4 regions of the Franzmannia qiaohouensis genome follow, and region 3 is predicted to be linked to each of the others. Evidence: predicted binding sites of a transcription regulator. Region 3 holds the regulator's gene; each other region holds the start of a gene.
What was found. The regulator sigma-54, encoded in region 3, starts transcription at its own class of promoters, with help from an activator protein. The targets are predictions, from matches to a motif close to TGGCACNNNNNTTGCTNT.
Positions count from the first base shown of each region.

Region 1 (3,364 bases), on a different contig from region 3:
GCGGCGCGGCGACCTCGGCGTTGTCGCGCCAGCCGTCGTCGAAGGTCAGGGCGATGCAGGCGCGCGGGTCGTGGTGGGGCTTCAGGGCGGTGTCGAGGCAGACGATGCGCGATACCTCGACCAGCGACATCAGCAGATGCTTGAAGCTCTCCGGGCCGAGGCAGTAGGGCGCGCGATGTGGTAGCCGGGCGGCGGCTTCATCGGGCAGTACCCGGTGCAGCACGAGGATCGCACGGCGTCCCTGTAGCGGTACGCGCAGGCTGCGCCGCCAATGCCCACGTAGCCGCTGGGCCATGTCCAGGGCGAGGTTCCAATGGGTCATGGCGAACCTCCTGCACGGGTCGTGTCTTCTAGTTGTCAGTGTAATGCGCTTGGGCGTGTTGCGCGCATTGGTCGGCTACAGCGGGAACTCGAGTACCCGTGCCTGACAGGCGCGCAGACGTGCCAGCAGGTCGCCGTGGGCACTCTCGTCGAGGCTGGGGTCGAAGCCGCCGATGCGCTCGAACCAGTCGCGGCGAACGCACAGCGTGCCGGCCTCCGGCTCGCGCTGCCAGAGTCGCCTGAGCCCCTGCTGCAGGGGGCGCCGACGCGGGGTAAGAAGTACCGCATCCCACTGGTGATGGGTCAGCAGTTGATCGGCCTTGTCCAGCCAGTCGGCGATCAGGTGCATGCGTGGAGTGGGGAAGATCAATGTGTTGACCGGCGTGCGGCGTACCGCTTCATTGCCGCGGGCGCCGATCGAGCGCAGCGGTACCGGCTCGAAATGCGCGCCGATGCGTCGTGTCAGGGTCGCCAGGGAGTCATTGTCATCATCGCTGACCACGCGGATATCGACCTTGTCGGGATAGCGCGCCACCGCATGGTTCAGTGTGGCCAGGCAGCGCGGCAGACGCGCGGCCATCAGCCGAGAATCGATAATGATGCAGTAGGCGTCCATCACATCGTGCCCTTAGCGCATTGCCCCGGCCGAGAGTGCGGCGGCGAGCGGCGGATCGGTCGCGTCATGCCGGCGCGAGACGCAAGCATGTCTTGTGTAAGCGATAGTAGCCTTTGGTTTCAAAAGGTATCAATCATTTTGTCGGTTGATTTTTCTAGCGGCGGACGCCGAGCCGCGACTGATGTCGCTGCATCGGCACCATGGCGTTGCATATGACGGCCTTTTTGCACCACGTTGGTACGTCGACTTTTTTTTTGCACCAATATGGTTCTCTCAGTGTCCCGTCAGGCCGCCGGCCGGCGCGATGCAAAATCATGGTGCAAAATGGCTGCATGGAAAAAATAATTACAAAACATGTGCTTGACTGTTTGATGCGGTGTTTTGCGCCATTTTGGCACGCTGCCTGCATTGCACAGTGCAGAAGCATCAACCGAGTCGTCGTCCAAGCTGGCCGTCGTGGGCAAGCAGCCTTCGCCGTGCTACAAACGACGCTGGACACGCAACGCCAATATCCGAGCAACGCTCACTGTGGAGGACACTATGTCTGAGAAGACCCTCGCCCTGATCGAAGAGCACGACATCAAGTGGGTCGATCTGCGCTTCACCGATACCAAGGGTAAAGAGCAGCACGTCACCATTCCGGCGCGCGACGTCGATGACGAGTTCTTCGAGAACGGCCAGATGTTTGACGGTTCGTCCATCTCCGGTTGGAAGGGCATCAACGAGTCGGACATGATCCTGCGTCCGGAAGACGGTTCGGCCTTCCTCGACCCGTTCACCGAAGACGCCACCCTGGTGCTGCGTTGCGACATCATCGAGCCTGCCACCATGCAGGGCTACGAGCGCGACCCGCGCTCCATCGCCAAGCGTGCCGAGGCCTACCTGCAGTCCACTGGCCTTGGCGACACCGCCTTCTTCGGGCCGGAGCCGGAATTCTTCATCTTCGATGAGGTGCACTGGAAGGCCGATATCGAAGGCGCAATGTACAAGATCACCTCGGAAGAGGGCGCCTGGTCCACGGATCGCAGCGTTGAGGGTGGTAACCTGGCCCACCGTCCGCGGGTCAAGGGCGGCTACTTCCCGGTGCCGCCGGTGGATAGCTTCCACGACATCCGCAGCGCCATGTGTAACACCCTGGAAGCCATCGGCCAGAGCGTCGAAGTGCATCACCACGAGGTGGCCAACGCCGGCCAGAACGAGATCGGCGTCAAGTTCAACACCCTGGTGAAGAAGGCCGACGAAGTTCAGGAAATGAAGTATGTGATCCACAACGTGGCCCACGCCTACGGCAAGACCGCCACCTTCATGCCCAAGCCGCTGGTCGGCGATAACGGCTCTGGCATGCACGTTCACCAGTCGTTCTGGAAGGACGGCCAGAACCAGTTCGCCGGTGATGAGTACGCAGGTCTGTCCGAGATGGCGCTCTACTACATCGGCGGCATCATCAAGCATGCGCGTGCCCTGAACGCCTTCACCAACGCGTCCACCAACTCCTACAAGCGTCTGGTGCCGGGCTTCGAAGCGCCGGTCATGCTGGCCTACAGCGCCCGCAACCGTTCGGCGTCGATCCGTATCCCGTACACCGCCAGCCCCAAGGGCAAGCGTGTCGAGGCGCGTTTCCCGGATCCGACGGCCAACCCGTACCTGTGCTTCGCCGCCATGCTGATGGCCGGCATCGATGGCATCAAGAACAAGATCCATCCTGGCGACGCCATGGACAAGAACCTCTATGACCTGCCCCCGGAAGAGGGCAAGTCGATCCCCACCGTCGCCGAGAGCCTCGACCAGGCCCTCGAGGCGCTGGACAAGGATCGTGCCTTCCTCACCGAGGGTGGCGTGTTCACCGACGACATGATCGATGCCTACATCGAGCTCAAGGAAGAGGACGTGGAGCGCCTGCGCATGACCACGCATCCGGTCGAGTTCGACATGTACTACAGCTGCTGATCACGCGCCGCTGCGGCGGCGCATGATAGCAGCGTGCAGCAAGCGAAGGGGTTCCGCCACGGCGGAACCCCTTTTTGCACTAGACTATCTAACGCCCTACCCAATCACCTATCGGACCCGGCCGGGTCGCCACCCGTTGGAGCAAGGTGTATGCGCGTCTCGCCAATCAATGCCGCTTGCTGCGTGCTGCTGGTCGCCCTGCTGGGCGCCGCCAGCGGTGCCCAAGCCACGTCGATCTATCGCACCACCGATGCCCAGGGCAACGTGGTGTTCACCGACAACCCCGAGCGCGGCGGTGAGGAGGTCGAGCTCAATCCGCTGACCGTGGTGCCCTCGGGCCAGCGAGCGCCGGCTCCCCAGTCGCGGCCCGAGGCCAGTGCCTCGCCGTCATCGCCGTCGCAGGCAGTATCGTCACCCTTCATGCCCTACTCGACCTTTCGCATCGCCGCGCCGCGCAACGAGGAGACGCTACAGACCGGT
Region 1 covers NZ_JARWAM010000021.1:1,258-4,621, forward strand. Annotated here, with positions in the region: gene QC821_RS19880 (polysaccharide deacetylase family protein) at 1-322, opposite strand, end outside; gene QC821_RS19885 (glycosyltransferase family protein) at 398-937, opposite strand; gene glnA (glutamate--ammonia ligase) at 1,478-2,884, shown strand; gene QC821_RS19895 (DUF4124 domain-containing protein) at 3,035-3,364, shown strand, end outside.
Region 1: the regulator sigma-54 is predicted to act here: its motif matches at 1,330-1,347, upstream of glnA (glutamate--ammonia ligase).

Region 2 (3,364 bases), on a different contig from region 3:
GGCGGCAGCAGGCCGCGCTGGCGCGAGATGCAGCGCTCGGAGTTGGTTACGGTGCCGTCCTTCTCCGACCAGCTCGAGGCCGGCAGCACGATATTGGCATAGGCCAGCAGGTCGGTGTCGGTCACGCACTCGGAGACGATCACCAACGGGCACTTGGCCAGTGCCGCGCGCACCCGGGCGGCGTCCGGCAGGCTCACCGCCGGGTTGGTGGCCATCACCCACAGCGCCTGGACCTCGCCGCGCTCGATGGCGCTGAACAGCTCGACGGCCTTGTGCCCCGGGCCCTCGGGCAGGGTCGGCGTCAGCGACGCAGTGCGCCAGAAGCGGGTCACCCGGTCGATGGCGCCGGGGGTGTGGTAGTCCATATGTGCGGCCAGCTGGTTGGCCAGCCCGCCCACCTCGCGGCCGCCCATGGCATTGGGCTGGCCGGTGATCGAGAAGGGGCCGGCACCAGGCAGGCCCAGCTTGCCGCCGGCCAGGTGGCAGTTGATGATCGCGTTGCACTTGTCGGTGCCGCTGGAGGACTGGTTGACGCCCTGGGAGTAGAGGGTGACCACGTGCAGCTGGCTGGCGAACCAGTAGTAGAAGGTCTCCAGCGCCTCGGCGTCGAGGTCGCAGTCGGCGGCCACCGATTCGAGGTCGCTGGCCTCCTCGCGGGCCGCGGCCAGCGCCTCGTCGAAGCCCTGGGTATGGCGCGTGAGATACAGCTTGTCCAGCTTGCCCTTGGCCGCCATCCAGCTCAGCAGGCCATTGAACAAACGCGCGTCGCTGCCGGGCTTGAGCCCCAGGTAGAGGTCGGCGATCTCGCAGCTGTCGGTGACCCGCGGATCGATCACCACCACCCGCATCAGCGGATTACGGGTCTTGGCCACCTTGATGCGCTGATAGAGCACCGGATGGTTCCAGGCCAGGTTGGAGCCCACCAGCACCACCAGCTCGGCCTCCTCGAGGTCCTCGTAGCAGCACGGCACCGCATCGGCGCCGAAGGCACGCTTGTAGCCGGCCACCGCCGAGGCCATGCACAGCCGCGAGTTGGTATCCAGGTGCGGCGTGCCGAGAAACCCCTTGAACAGCTTGTTGGCGACGTAGTAGTCCTCGGTCAGCAGCTGGCCGGAGAGGTAGGCCGCCAGCGCCTGATTGCCATGCTCGGTGCGGATCGCCGTGAGGCGGCTGGCCACGGCGTCCAGCGCTACGTCCCAGTCGACCTCGGCGCCATCCACCCACGGCCGGGTCAGGCGCCCCTGCTGGCCCAGGGTCTCGTGCAGCGCCGAGCCCTTGACGCACAGCCGCCCATAGTTGGCCGGGTGCTGGCGATCCCCTTCCACGGCGGTTATCGCCCCACCCTCGATGGTTGCGGTCACGCCACAGCCTACCCCGCAGTAGGGGCAGGTGGTCTTTGCTCGATCGCATATCGGCGCTGAATCATCGGCCTGATACATGGTGACTCCTCGTTTCGCCGCCGCCCGATGCAAGGGCTAAAACGCAAAAACGCCCACTATCGGCATCTGGGGATGCCGATAGTGGACGTCGTCGTCGGGTGAGGGCCGGCGTTGGCCCTCGGCAATTATCTATGCTGTAGTCATAGTGCTAGGCATACACCAAGCAAGCGCCATGCCAGCTAGGCCCTGCCCTACCGCCACTGCCCGGCGGGCCGGGCCGGCCGGCGAGCCGACGACACCGCCGCGGATCGCCAGCGGCGGCGCTGATCGCACCACAGCATTGCGCTTGGCCTGGGTTTTGCACCAGTATGACGCGGCGCAGCAGCCTGCCGAAGGCACTCGACGCCTCCCACCGGCAGCGTGCGCCGCCCCGCCGGCCACGGAGAGGGCGTTTGCAAAAGAGGCGAACGAAGACGAGTGCAGCCCTTTTGCAGACGCTCACTGGGCCGACGTGGAATATAACTTGCAGTACCTAAGTACGTGCGCCTCAACCACTGCTAGACGAGCCCACACCATGCCCCCAGCGCTTGATGTTCTACTGGTCGATGATGAAGAGGTGCGCGCCGCCATGGTCGAGGAGGCGCTGGTCAGGGAAGGTCATCGGGTGATCTGCCACCTCAAGAGCCCTGCCAGCCTCAATGAGATGGTGGCCAGGCATCAGCCCGACGTGGTGATCATCGACATGGAGTCACCGGACCGCGACATTCTCGACAGCATGACCCAGCTCAACCGCGAGAACCCTCGCCCGGTGGTGTTCTTCGCCGACCATCACGACCCCGAGACCATGCAGTCGGCGCTCAAGGCCGGGGTCAGCGCTTATGTGGTCGATGGCCTGGCCCAGGGGCGGGTCGAGCCGATCATCGAGGTCGCCATCGCCCGCTTCGAGGCGTTCCAGGCGATGCGCCAGGAGCTCGACCGCACCCGTACGCAACTCACCGAGCGCAAACGCATCGAACGTGCCAAGGGGCTGCTGATGCGCCACCAGAGCTGTGACGAAGAGCAGGCCTACCAGATGCTGCGCAAGCTAGCCATGGACCGCGGCCAGCGCATCGCCGAGGTCGCCACAAGCGTCATCGATATCCTCGAACGACTAGAGAAAGGCTTATGAACACGCTTCCTCCGGCCGAGCTGCAGCGCCTGCAGCTGGGTTTTATCCCGCTGCTCGACTGCGTGCTGCTGGTGGTCGCTCGCGAGCGCGGCCTGTTTGCCGATCAGGGCCTCGAGGTCACGCTATCGCGCCAGAACGCCTGGTCGACGCTGCGCGACAAGGTCGCCGCCGGGCTGCTCGACGGCGCCCATATGCTGGCGCCGATGCCGCTGGCCATGAGCCTGGGGCTGGGGCGCGCGCCCTGCGATACCCTGGCGCCGATCACCCTGAGCCGTAACGGCAACGCCATCGTACTCTCCCAGGCGCTGGCCGACGCCTGCACGGCGGGCCTGGGCGACGACCCGGCCGCCAGCGCCAGGGCGCTGGCCGGCTACCTCACCGCCGGTGGCGAGCGGCCGCGTCTGGGCATGGTCTACCCCCACTCCTGCCAGCACTATCAGCTGCGCCAATGGCTGAGCCTGGGTGGCATCGATGCCGATCGCGACGTGGAGCTGGTGGCGCTGCCCCCGCCGCGCATGGTCGACGCCCTGCAGCAGGGCAAGATCGACGGCTTCTGTGTCGGCGAGCCCTGGGGCAGCCTCGCCGAGCACCGCCAGGTCGGTCGCATCGTCGCCAGCGGTGCCCAGCTGTGGCCGGAGCAGCCGGAGAAGGTCCTCGGCGTGACCCGCTCCTGGGCGAATCGCTACCCGGCAACGCTAGCCCGGCTGATTCACGCGCTGATCGCCGCTAGCGACTGGCTCGCCGAGTCGCCGGCCAATCGCCTGCAGGCCCGCGACTGGCTGGCCCTGCCGCCCTACCTCGACCGCTCGGTGGGCCA
Region 2 covers NZ_JARWAM010000018.1:18,683-22,046, reverse strand. Annotated here, with positions in the region: gene QC821_RS19310 (nitrate reductase) at 1-1,439, opposite strand, end outside; gene QC821_RS19305 (ANTAR domain-containing response regulator) at 1,954-2,547, shown strand; gene QC821_RS19300 (CmpA/NrtA family ABC transporter substrate-binding protein) at 2,544-3,364, shown strand, end outside.
Region 2: the regulator sigma-54 is predicted to act here: its motif matches at 1,600-1,617, upstream of QC821_RS19310 (nitrate reductase).

Region 3 (3,364 bases):
CCCGAGCCGGATCGGCCGCTGATGATCACGAGCTGCATGCTGCTCTCCTGCGCGAACCTGCGCTAAAACGTGCCGCCGACATGAGTCGCGGGGCTTCCAGGCGGCCCTGGCAAAGGCTCAGGGAGCGGGAGTATCGGGATGCTGGGCCTGACGGTCGATGGCATCCATCAGGGTATCATGAAGTTCACGCTGACTCTCGCAGTGGCGCAGTTTGGCGCGGGTCTCGGCGTCGTTCATCACGCCGGCGACTTCGGCGAGCAGTGCCAGGTGGGTGTCGTCGGCCTGTTCGGGAACCAGCAGCACGAACACCAGATCTACCGGGTCACCGTCGATGGCATCGAAGTCGACCGCTTCGCTGAGCTTGAGAAAGCCGGCCAGCGGCGTCTTGCAGTGGGGACTGCGGGCATGGGGGATGGCGACCCCGTTGCCGATGCCGGTACTGCCCAGCCGTTCGCGTCCGATCAACCGGCTGAAGACTTCCTGGCTGTCGAGGCTCGGGGTGTTCTGGGCAATGAAGGTGCTGAAGAATTCCAGCACCCGTTTCTTGCTCCCCCCGGGGACGCCGAACAGGGCGCGCTCGGGGGGCAGGATGGTTTGCAGAGTCATGGAGAAATCAGCGGACACCGGCGCCTTGGGCGCGGGCCTGAGCTTTTTCCTTGTGTTTGACCAGTTGGCGGTCGAGCTTGTCGGCCAGGGCGTCGATGGCGGCGTACATGTCCACGTCCTGGGCATCGGCGTGAATATCGGCCCCTGCGGCGTGCAGGGTGCAGGCGGCGTGCTGGCGCTCCTTTTCGATGGAAAGCGTGACCTGCACGGTGGTGATGTTGTCGTAGTGTCGTTCGAGGCGGGCAAGTTTCTCGTCGACGTAATCACGCAGCGATTCGGTCAGTTCAACATGGTGTCCGGTGATGTTGACTTGCATGGCACGCTCCTTTCCTGCGGGTGTCGCTTCGATTGTAACCCTTTTTGTGGCGCTGCATAGCCCCTGTGCCGGTGGATTTGATCAGCACCGATGTTGCAGGTTTTTTTACTGTCAGGACAGACGCTTGCGCTCGCTTGAGGGCGGGATGCCCATGGCTTCGCGATACTTCGCCACGGTACGCCGGGCGACCTTGATGCCGCTATCGGCGAGCAGGTCGACCAGCTTGCTGTCGGACAGCGGCTTGCGCGCCGGCTCCTCACCGATCAGCTTCTTGAGGCGCGCGCGGATCGCGGTGCTGGAGTGGGCGTCGCCCTCGCCGGCGCCGCCGACGTGGCTGGAGAAGAAGTACTTGAGCTCGAACACCCCGCGCGGGGTGTGGATGAATTTCTGGGTGGTGACACGCGAAATGGTCGACTCGTGCATCTCCACTGCCTGGGCGATGTCGGCCAGGATCAGCGGCTTCATGGCTTCTTCGCCCTGCTCGAGGAAGTCGAACTGGCGCGCCATGATCTCGCGACCGACCCGCAGCAGGGTGTCGTTGCGGCTCGACAGGCTCTTGATCAGCCAGCGTGCCTCCTGCAGGTGCTGCTTCATGAAGGCGTTGTCGTCGCTCTTGTCGGCGCGCTTGATCAGTGCTGCGTAGTCGGGCTGGATACGCATCCGTGGCAGCGCCTCGGGATTCAGCTCGATGCGCCACCCGGCCTGAGTATGGCGGGCGATCAGGTCGGGGATGACGTAGTCATTGCCGCTGTCGCTGAAGGCCTGGCCGGGGCGCGGGTCGAGGGTGCGGACCAGGGCAATGACGTGGTCGAGCTGGTCGTCATCGAGGCGCAGGCGACGCTTGAGCAGCTTGCGATCGTCGCCGGCCAGGGCTTCCAGGAACTGGCGTACCAGGCGCTTGGCCTGTGGCAGCAGCGGGGTGTCATCGGGCAGCACGCCGAGCTGCAGCATCAGGCATTCGCGCAGGTCGCGGGCACATACCCCGGTAGGCTCGAACTGCTGCAGGCGCAGCAGCACCTGCTCGACCTCGCTGACCTTGAGGCCGGCAAGCCCCTGGTCGCGCAGCCCGCCGCTGAGTTCGTCGAGGCTCGCCGCCAGGTAGCCGTTGTCATCGACGGCATCGATCAGGCTCTCGGCGATGATCCGCTCACGGTCGACCAGGTCGGTCATCGCCAGCTGCCAGGCCAGGTGGTCATGGAGGCTTTCACCGCTGGCGTTGCGCTCGAAGTCCGGCGCTTCGCCGCTGCCGCTGGGGGCCATGTCCTGGTAGGTGTCCGACCAGTCGCTGTCGACCGACAGCTCGTCGGGGATCTCGCTCGACCAGTCGTCCTCCTTGGCCTCGGCGACCTCCTGCTCGCCGAAAGCGTCGTCGAGCTCGAGCATGGGGTTGGACTCCAGCGCCTGCTGGATTTCCTGGCGAAGATCGAGGGTCGACAGCTGCAGCAGGGCGATCGCCTGCTGCAGCTGGGGGGTCATCGTCAGGTGGGTACCGACGCGCAGTTGCAACGAGGGTTTCATGGCCATGGGGGAGACGGCTTCGCTGACAAGTGAGCGATTACGTTAGCCCGCGTCGCGACCCCATGCAAGCACTATGGTATGAAATCTCTGCAATAAGCATGCCATGCGCAATTCGTGTGCCAGTTGTCAATAGCCCAGCGTGTTTTCATGGGCTTGAGGACGGTATTCTTAGAGCCGGAAGTCCTCGCCGAGGTAGACGTCGCGGACTCGCTGGTTATCGAGCACCTCGGTGGCGCTGCCCTCGGCGATGATCTGGCCGTCGCCGACGATATAGGCGCGGTCGCAGATATCCAGGGTCTCGCGGACGTTGTGATCGGTGATCAGTACGCCTATGCCGCGCGCCTTGAGCTGGCGGATGATGCCCTTGATCTCGCCCACTGAGATCGGGTCGACCCCGGCGAAGGGTTCGTCGAGCAGGATGAAGGTCGGCTCGGTAGCCAGCGCGCGGGCGATCTCGACCCGGCGTCGCTCACCGCCGGACAGGCTCATGCCCAGATTGTCGCGGATATGGGTGACATGAAACTCGCCGAGCAGCTGTTCGAGGCGCGCCTGGCGCCCGGCGCGGTCGAGGTCCTTGCGGGTCTCGAGGATTGCCATGATGTTGTCGGCCACCGACAGCTTGCGAAACACCGAGGCTTCCTGGGGCAGGTAGCCGAGCCCGGCCTGGGCGCGCTCGTGCATGGCCGCCCGGGACAGGTCGCGGTCGTCGATATGGACCTCGCCGGCGTCGGCCTTGACCAGCCCGACGATCATGTAGAACGAGGTGGTCTTGCCGGCCCCGTTGGGGCCGAGCAGGCCGACGATGCTGCCCTGGTCGATGGTCAGGCTGATGTCGTGCACCACCCGGCGGCGCTTGTAGCTCTTGGCCAGGTGTTTGGCGCGAAGGGTCGTCATGCGCTTGCCTTAAGTAGGGGAGCGAAGTGG
Region 3 covers NZ_JARWAM010000006.1:88,876-92,239, reverse strand. Annotated here, with positions in the region: gene rapZ (RNase adapter RapZ) at 1-38, opposite strand, end outside; gene QC821_RS09510 (PTS sugar transporter subunit IIA) at 118-606, opposite strand; gene hpf (ribosome hibernation-promoting factor, HPF/YfiA family) at 614-922, opposite strand; gene QC821_RS09500 (RNA polymerase factor sigma-54) at 1,034-2,446, opposite strand; gene lptB (LPS export ABC transporter ATP-binding protein) at 2,609-3,334, opposite strand.

Region 4 (3,364 bases), on a different contig from region 3:
TCATTCCACAGAATGCGGTGGTGCTGCGGGAGCCGCGAGAAGAATTCACGGGCGTGCAAGAACTGCTCGCGGTCGGCGCGATCCAGGCCAATCACGATCTCGGAGAGATACGGCACCTTGGCCAGCTCGTCGACGATATGCGACAGCGCCGGCCCCTCCAGTTCGGAGTAGAGCGACGGCAGGATAAGTCCCATCGGCCGACGCATCGAGAAACGCACCAGGTCGGCCTCCAGCGCCTCCACCGGCCGCTGAGTCAGGTTATGAAAGTTGGTAATGATACCGTTCTGATAGAAATCGCTCATCGCTCGCGCTCCTTGCCATTGGCGCCGTCACCGACGGCCTCGGGAATCTCGTCGCTCCACCAGTGTTCGAGTCCTTCCATCCAGCCACTGGGACCATAGCCCGTGGCGCAGTAGAGCATCGGGTTGCTGACCTCGACGCGCTGGCCATGGTGGCCGGGGATCAGCACCGCGCGATCCACCGCGTCGAGCATGGGGATGTCATTGGGCCCGTCGCCCAGCCCCAAGGTAAGGGGCCGGCTACCGCGTAGCGACGTGAAACGCTCGATCAACCAGTCCACCGAGGCGCCCTTGTGCACTTCCCCCATCACGTGCCAGAAGCGTCCGCCGCGGGTCAGGCGCAGGCCATCGTCGGCCAGCGCCTGACGAAAGCGTTCCAGGGCCGCGTCATCGTCCTGCCAGATCAGTGGCTCGCTACCCTCACGTACCCGGGCCTGGCGAGCCGCCGGCTCCGACAAACCGGTATGGGCCATGATGTCCTCGAGGCGCATCGCGCCCATGCCCTGAAAACGCACGCCAAGCCGCTCACGAATCACCTCGAGGCGGGTGCGAATAAAGCCGATATCCAGCCCCGGCGTCTTGATCACCAACCCATGGGGATCGGTCGGGTCGCGATCCAGCCGCGCGTGCTGCCAGGCGGGCGGCAGGCCAATCACCGCGCCGTTCTCGGCGATGAATGGGCTCTTGGCCAAGCCCAGCTCGAGGCGCAGCGAAAGCAGCTCGGCGCGGGTCTTGCTGGTCACCGGGATTACCGCAATTCGTGCGGCGGCGAGGCGCGCCAGCCATGGCTTGGCCGGCGACCAATCATAGCTGTCGTGATCGAGCAGTGAGCCGTCGAGATCGGTGAAGACCAGGCGTGGCGGGGACACTGGAGCGTGATTCATACGGCACCTGCTGACGTGCAAGGAAGTGCGCGTTTTTGCGCATTACTGGTGACACTAGCACGTGGCGTGCCAGTTCGCTGCGAACGCCTGCGGACGCTCGCTCGGCGTGTCTCCGTCACGCTCCGAAAGCACTCACAGCCACTGCCATGCACCATTTCAGATCATGCAAAAACCCTATTTTGGTGCAGCCGGGAGTCGCGCTGACGTTCAGGCAGGCGCTTCTCCAAGCGTTGAAAACTTGCCCCGACGACGGTCGCCATGGGTAGCATGTCGGGCTTGGGTCAGGCGTGCCACTGCCAGATCTGCTGCCAGAGGACGTTGCTACCATGGCCACAGGGCTTTTTTTCTTTGCCAATCTGATGTTCTGCCTCGCCTACCTGGTGCGCGACATGGCCTACCTGCGCGCCATCACTATCCTCGCTGCACTGAGTACGCTGCCCTACTTCTACTTTCTCGACACCCCGCTCTACTCGGCGATCGGCTGGCAAATCGCCTTTATCGCCATCAACGCTTTCAACCTCACCGTACTACTGCTGGCACGGCGGCCGGTGGTACTCGATGACCACCAACGCTGGCTGCACCACCACACCTTTCGCATGCTCACGCCGCGAGAAATGCTCAAGGTGCTGCGCCCGACCCAGCGGCAGCACTGCCCGCCGGATGCGACTCTGATCGAGCAGGACCAACCGCTTGACCGGCTGATCCTGCTTCTCGACGGTGAGGCAGAGGTACACGCCGACGGGCAGCACCGCGCCACGCTGCGTCCGGGTGACTTCGCCGGCGAGATGAGTTTCGTCACCGGCAAGCCCGCCAGCGCTACGGTGGTGACCAAAGGCGCTGTCGATTACTTGAGCTGGCGACGCCGCGACCTCGAGGCACTTTACCAGCGCGACCCGCGCCTCAAGGATGCCATGCAGGGGGTGATCGGCGCCGATATGGCCAGAAAGCTGACTCGCTGAGCCGCCACTCTGTCTGCATGCTCCATTGCGCCGAACGCCCTCCGAGTCACGCCAACCCAGTGCCCAAAACAAGAAGCGCCCCGCCAAGGCGGAGCGCTTCTTGATGCTGTCGGCAATGAAGGCTAGCGATCAGTCGCGATACACCGGCAGGCGCGCGCAGACCGCTGCGACCTTGGCCTTGACCTCGGCCTCGATAGCGTCGGTGCTCTCGGCCTTGGCCATCACGTCGAGGATGTCGCAGATCCAGCCGGCGAGGTCGCTGCACTCGGCTTCGCCAAAGCCGCGGGTGGTCACCGCCGGGGTGCCGATGCGCAGCCCGGAGGTTACGAAGGGGCTCTGCGGGTCACCGGGCACGGCATTCTTGTTGACGGTGATATGCGCGCGGCCCAGGGCGGCGTCGGCGTCCTTGCCGGTCAGGCCCTGCTTGACCAGCGACAGCAGAAAGAGGTGATCCTCGGTACCGCCGGAGACCACGTCGAAGCCGCGCTCGATGAACACGCCGGCCATCGCCTGGGCATTCTTGACCACCTGCTGCTGATAGGCCTTGAAGCCAGGCTCCATGGCTTCCTTGAAGCAGATCGCCTTGGCGGCGATGACATGCTCGAGCGGGCCGCCCTGGCCACCCGGGAAGACCGCCGACTGCAGCTTCTTCTCGATCTCGGCGTCACCCTCGCTGGAGAGGATCAGGCCGCCGCGCGGGCCGCGCAGGGTCTTGTGGGTGGTGGTGGTGACCACGTGGGCGTGGGGCAGCGGCGTGGGGTAGACACCCGCAGCGACCAGGCCGGCGACGTGGGCCATGTCGACCAGCAGGTAGGCGCCCACCTCGTCGGCGATCTCGCGGAACTTCGCCCAGTCGATGATCTGCGAGTAGGCAGAGAAGCCGGCGATGATCATCTTCGGCTTGTGCTCGCGGGCAAGCGCAGCCACTTCGTCATAGTCGATCAGGCCGTCTTCGCCGAGGCCGTACTGCACGGCATCGTAGTGCTTGCCGGAGAAGTTGGGCTTGGCACCATGGGTCAGGTGGCCACCGGCGTCGAGGCTCATGCCGAGGATGGTATCGCCGGGCTTGACCAGCGCCTGGAAGACCGCGCCGTTGGCCTGGGAACCGGAGTGCGGCTGGACGTTGGCGTAGCTGGCCCCGAACAGCTGCTTGGCATAGTCGATGGCCAGCTGCTCGACGATGTCGACATACTCGCAGCCGCCGTAGTAGCGCTTGCCGGGG
Region 4 covers NZ_JARWAM010000002.1:320,260-323,623, forward strand. Annotated here, with positions in the region: gene QC821_RS03640 (glycosyltransferase family protein) at 1-302, opposite strand, end outside; gene QC821_RS03645 (HAD-IIB family hydrolase) at 299-1,183, opposite strand; gene QC821_RS03650 (cyclic nucleotide-binding domain-containing protein) at 1,510-2,142, shown strand; gene glyA (serine hydroxymethyltransferase) at 2,272-3,364, opposite strand, start outside.
Region 4: the regulator sigma-54 is predicted to act here: its motif matches at 1,238-1,255, upstream of QC821_RS03645 (HAD-IIB family hydrolase).